2 regions of the Pseudoalteromonas sp. Scap06 genome follow, and region 2 is predicted to be linked to the other one. Evidence: predicted binding sites of a transcription regulator. Region 2 holds the regulator's gene; the other holds the start of a gene.
The links. The regulator ArgR, encoded in region 2, controls arginine synthesis, uptake and breakdown. The targets are predictions, from matches to a motif close to ANTGAATANNTATTCANT.

Region 1 (3,172 bases), on a different replicon from region 2:
TGCGCAGGTGCAAAATTCTCTGTTACAACAGTGAGTTTAGCAGCACAGTGTTGGCTTACAATGAGTAATAATACAAAACACCATTTAATCACAATAACCCGCTCTATTAGATTTAAGACGTCACTTTTTTAATAAAAGCCAACTAAATATAGCGGGTTATTTGCAAATAGCCAATTTTTAGCTTTTGAAATTAGCGATTCATTGCATTAATTAAAAACGCCGAAATTTTAGCGCCTTCTCTCAGAGTTGTCTCAGAGCTTGATTGGCCCACTAAAGAGCTGTCAGTAAACGGAGCTATTTCCATCATATCAGCCCCCGTTATAGGGAACTCATCTGCAATCGCTGACAAAATATCAAGCGCGTGCTGTGGCGTTAACCCATTTTCTTCAGGCGTGCCTGTTGCTGATGCAAATTCTGCATCGAGGGCATCAATATCAAAGCTCACATACACTTCATCAACCTTGTCTGCTTTTAATTGCGCAATCGCATCTGCAGCAACCGCAGCTGCACCACGCTCTATAATTTCAGCAGCCCAGTGTTGTTTAACGCCAAAAGTACTTTCCCAATGTGATTTAGGTTTGCCACTTGAGCGAATACCAAATTGGATTAAATGATGCGGCGCTGGTAAAAATTCTAAAATATGTGTACACCAAGAGCCAAAACATAAGTCGATGCCTAAACGCTCTACGAGTAAGTCGGTGTGAGCATCGAAATGAATAATTGCCGTGCGTTTACCTTGCTCACGTTTGGCTTTTAAGTACGCTTTTGTTAACGGGTAGCTAATTGAGTGGTCGCCACCAATACCAAAAATACCTTTGTCTTGGAATGTCGCATAAAAGCTGTCACACACATCTTCAGTAATTGACAATGGGCTCACATAATGATCGTTATTGTCATTACCGTACAGCGCTTTTTGGCAGTTGGTAATAGTGGCCTCATTTAAGTACTTATCATGTAATAAATGCGGTATTACGCGTACATCACCTAAATCAAACGAACGACATTGTGTTTGTTGATCTATCAGTGCTGAGCGTAAAAATAAAGGCCCCCAATTAGCGCCACGTAAAATTCCACCACCGCAATCAGAGCTAATGCCTAACATTACTGCTTTGTGTGGTGAATTAGGCAGCTCGTTAAGTGAGTCACGCCATAAAACATCGACATTTTCAGTTTGCCCATATAATTTGTTTCTTAGCGCTGCTTTGCGTTCTTTAGCCGTATTGACTGTAAAAACACCGTCGCCGGGCGCACATAAACAGTGCTCAACTTTATTTTTAAATGTTTGAAATTGTGTGCTCATTGTAAACCCTTTTTCAATCTGAATATCTTGTCTATTATTGAGTAGTTATGCAAAACATCACACGCTGAATTAATTCCAGATTATTCGCATAGTGTGCTAAAAATTACAGTGAACTTTATTTTGCTCGCTTAGGTTAGTGGTAAATAAAAACTAAGCTTCCTTACTAACCCAATGAATATAAACAATTTAAAATACAGCCATCGGCTCTTTAGCCTAGCTATTGGTTTGCTATGAGGTATGAATATAGTGTCTGAGCAAACAAGTCAACTGGCTCATTTTGTTCGTAATTTTAGTCATTGATTGAATATTCAGAGTTGGTGAATAAATCAAATTAAGTCAATACGGACATCCGTCCTGTACTTAATTTTCATTTCTCGTAATCATGGTAAATTGACAACAATTTTTATTAAAAAGGCTTAGTTATGGAAAAGGTATTTCACTTAGGACTGTGTATTGATGACTTAAAAGGTGCAAAACTGGCTATAGTTCCAGGCGATCCAGATCGTGCAGCACGTATTTCACAGTTCTTAGATAATCCTACCTGCCTTGCTCAAACACGTGAGTTTCACATTTATTTAGGCCAATTAAACGGTCACTCTGTAGTAATATGTTCGACTGGTATCGGCGGCCCTTCAACGTCAATTGCCGTTGAAGAACTAGCACAACTTGGCGTACGAAGCTTTCTTCGCATTGGCACAACAGGGGCTATTCAACCGCACATTAATGAAGGCGATATTCTAATTAGCCAAGCTTCGGTTCGCTTAGATGGTGCGAGTCAACATTTTGCCCCGCTATGCTACCCTGCCGTATCTGATTTTTTTGCCACTCAAGCCATGGTAAAAGCCTGTGAAAACCTTAATATCGATTTCCATATTGGTATAACCGCTTCGAGCGACACCTTCTACCCAGGTCAAGAGCGCTACGATACACACTCTGGCTACGTACCTAAGTCACTACAAGGTAGCTGTGAAGAATGGCAAAAATTGGGCGTAATGAACTACGAAATGGAATCGGCCACTTTATTTACCATGTGTGCCGCGCTTGGTTTACAAGCTGCTTGTGTTGCTGGTGTATTAGTAAATAGAACACGTCAAGAAATACCTAACGTGGACCACGGCGAGATTGAGAAAAAATCTGTTGCCGTGGTACTTGAAGCCGCTAAAGTATTACTTGGTTAATGTTGCGCTAATAACCTCAAGTGTTGGCAAGCCAGTAAAGCTTGCTAACACGGCTTTTGCTACCCCTGATTGGTTTTCGTGACCAGTAGTTTCTAACAAAGTAATTGATTTTACTATTTGCTCATCAAAGCTTAATCCTGCTAAAAATAGCTGACTCACTGCGCTTTGCAGTGGCGATAAACTTGGGCTATACGCTGCATTTTCAGCATAACTGCCATAAAAGTCACCATTTTCAAAGGTGCTTATTTTTACCGCACTATAATTTTGACTGTATGGAACATAAGCCGCCAAAGCAAAACTCAGCAGCTTGTCATCAAGCTTTGTCTCTTCAAAGCGCTTAGTTTGCTCTACTGGGTTAAATAAGCTGTGCTCATTGCCTAAATCTGTTGGCCCAAATGAATGCGGTAACAGCTCTGCTAATTTAAAATTTTGTGCTGGCAGTAAAATATCAAGCTCTCTGGCATCCGCCAGTTCATTCATAAACTGACGGCAATACCCACATGGAGCATCACTAATGGCTATTTTTAGCACTTTCTTAGCGCCATTTAACCACGCATTATTAATTGCTGATTGCTCACCATGCACCACTAAACTAAGTGCTTGATGATCAAACTCAGCATTGGCACCAAAGTAAAAAGTAGTATGTCCTTGTGAGTCGAGCCCTTTTACAATTGCGCCGACATGAAACTTGGAA
Region 2 (3,172 bases):
AACACCTTCTTTAATGTCTTTTTTCAGAGTTTCAAGCATGTCATTTTTTGCTTGCTCTTCAAATGCGCTTAGTGTGCCGTAAGAAAGAATTTCTTCTACGCCATTTTTACCTAAACGTACTGGATGTGCGAAGTACTCTGCATCACCATTTTCAACAGCAACGTATGCATAATCTACAACGTCTTCACCTTGTAAGCCTTTAACTAAAGACATACAAAAACGTGCAGCAGCAGCACCCATTGATAATGTTGCAGAACCACCGCCCGCTTTAGCATTAACTACTTCAGTACCCGCATTTTGGATACGTGGAGTCAGTGCAGCCACTTCTTCATCAGTGAAAGTAACACCTTCAACTTGAGAAAGTAACGGTAGAATAGTTGTACCTGAGTGACCACCAATTACTGGAACTTTAACGCTTGCTACGTCAACGCCTTTAAGCTCAGCAATGAACGCTTCTGAACGGATCACATCGAGTGTTGTAATACCAAATACACGCTTAGCATCGTAAGTTCCTGCTTTTTTAAATACTTCAGCAACAATTGGTACAGTACCGTTAACTGGGTTAGTAATAATACCCACAAGCGCTTTAGGACAGTTAGCAACAATGCCTTCTGCTAATGTTTTGATGATACCAGCGTTAACATTAAATAAATCAGCACGATCCATACCAGGCTTACGTGGCATACCCGCTGGAATAAGAACGATATCACAGCCTGTTAGTGCCTTATCTAAATCGTCTGCACCAAAACCTGCAACTTTAACATCTGTTGGGATGTGAGAAAGGTCAACAGCAACACCAGGAACTACTGGCGCAACATCATATAGTGATAATTCAGAGCCAGCTGGTAAGCCTGTTTTTAATAATAAAGACAACGCTTGACCGATACCGCCTGCAGCACCTAATACAGCAACTTTCATTGGAATTCTCCGTGATTTGAGGTAGGAAATATTTGTGGTTCATAAGATAAAGAAATTAACGACTAAAAACAAATTTATCCTGCTTATTTTAGCTATATTTTCGACCATAGTTGTAAACTTTGCTGTTTAAACGCAGCAAAATGGCAACTTAAGCAAACATCTGCTGCATAATTATGCATTTTTGTGTAGAATTTGCAGTATCTATTACATAACTAATTAGACACTATGCAACCACAAGATAAACAAGAAGCATTGGTTAAAGCCTTTAAAGCACTTTTAAAAGAAGAAAACTTTGGCTCACAAGGCGAAATAGTTGATGCGTTAAAAGAGCAAGGCTTTGATAATATTAGCCAGAGTAAAGTGTCGCGAATGTTAAGTAAGTTTGGCGCGGTACGCACCCGTAATGCAAAACAAGAAATGGTATACTGTTTACCCGCTGAAATGGGGGTACCAACCGCTAAGAGCCCGTTGCGCCAGCTCGTTATTGATATTATGCATAACGAAATGATGATTATTATTCGCACCAGCCCTGGAGCTGCTCAACTCATTGCGCGTTTACTTGACTCATTAGGCAAAGCTGATGGCGTATTAGGCACTATTGCCGGCGATGATACTATTTTTATAGCACCAGCTAAAATCTCAGAAATAGACCTCACACTAGAGCGTGTTCGTATTTTATTTGATACGGTTTAATCACTAACGCTGTAATAAAGACGGCTATGAATAATACATAGCCGTTTTGTAATTGTTATAACTGCTTTAAAAATCGTACTGAGGGGGCAAAAAATGCAGAGCCCATATCCGCCTGAGTAAAATCAAGCCAGTGATCATAATTCTCTCCCTGCCCTAGTCGGCTAGTTAGCACTTTTTCGAATGCATCCCCTTTAGCAGAGCACGTAATCACTAACATACCTTGCTCATACACATCGCCATAAGGCATGCTTTGGTTAAGTAACAGTGCCTGACCTTGGTCATCTTTTAATTCACTGCGGGTCGCATGGCTGCTCTCAAGTGCGGGGCTGAGTAAGGTATTATCAAGGCGTGTGCGACCCATTATTTGCTCTTGTTCATGTAATGACAAATGCTGCCACAAGCTCAAGTCATGTTTGAAGCGCTGCACATGAATGTAACTACCTTGGTCTTCAAAACTATCCGGTTTGTTTATTAATGCCGTTACACGCTTTTGACGGCCATGTGGGGTATCGCCCGCATAAATAAAGCCATTAAAATCACGGCCATCTAAAAAGCGAAAATTACGAATTTGCTCCACCAGCTCAACATCAGGGGTGAATAGTTTGAGTATTTGTAGTGCAAACAAATGATTCACGTCTTCTCTGTCTGAGCGGATTTGCACAAACAAATCACATGGCCTTGCACTCATAACAAAGTCGCTATGGGTAATATTAGGAAAGCTTTGCAGCTCACTTGGCATGAAGTCAGGTAAAATATGTGGCCAATATTGCGCACCAATTGCCACCATGCAAGAAAGCATAGATTCAGAAAACTGATCACTAAACTCATCTTCAATATCGCTCACTTTTTTAAGCTTAGCGCGAAGTGATTCGTCGTGACCGTCAAGTACATTAAAAAATAAGTGCAAACCGTGTAAGTTTGCTTCAGCACAAATCCCTGATTGCGCTTGCACCATTGTTATTCCTTACTTTTTAGAGCAAAACACAGTGATTAATTACGATTCAAAAAAATTCACAGTGTGCGGTTTTATTTTTATTATAACCTGTTCATTAATTTCAAATGACTGGCCATACTGAGCTGCAACTTCTATTTCTTGTTCAGCAATAACCACAGTGTATACATAGGCAGAGCCGATGAAACGACTACTTAGTATTGTAACGCACTCACACTGCAGCAGCTCGTTATTGTTATTAGTGGCAAGCTCAAGCTGGTGTGGACGCACATAAATAACCCCCTTTTCAGCCACTGCGTGTTGCTGTGGCAGTATTGACTTAACCACACCAAACTGCGTTTCATATTCAGTGGCTGTTAATGCAGTTGCGCTTAAGTATATGCCCTGACCCAGAAATTCTGCAACCTCCTTTGAACTTGGTTTAGCAAAAAGCTGTTCTGGGGTGCCTTGCTGCGCAATTTTACCTTGGTGCATAACCGCAAGTGTATCTGAAAATGCAAACGCCTCTTCTTTTGAGTGAGTAACAAATACTGCCGACACTTGTTGAGCTTTAATAATACGTCTTATATCAGCGATTAACTCAAATCGGACTTGGGTATCAATATTAGA

Region 1: FLM47_RS18365 (arginase family protein) is a predicted target of ArgR. The motif match lies at 1,337-1,354, and genes of this name have one in related genera.

What each region holds. Positions count from the first base shown of each region.
Region 1 covers NZ_CP041331.1:654,513-657,684, forward strand. The annotation lists gene FLM47_RS18360 (ABC transporter substrate-binding protein) at 1-92, opposite strand, end outside; gene FLM47_RS18365 (arginase family protein) at 191-1,300, opposite strand; gene udp (uridine phosphorylase) at 1,723-2,478, shown strand; gene cdd (cytidine deaminase) at 2,467-3,172, opposite strand, start outside.
Region 2 covers NZ_CP041330.1:2,872,244-2,875,415, forward strand. The annotation lists gene mdh (malate dehydrogenase) at 1-918, opposite strand, end outside; gene argR (transcriptional regulator ArgR) at 1,144-1,611, shown strand; gene FLM47_RS13300 (Dyp-type peroxidase) at 1,667-2,566, opposite strand; gene FLM47_RS13305 (ABC transporter ATP-binding protein) at 2,606-3,172, opposite strand, start outside.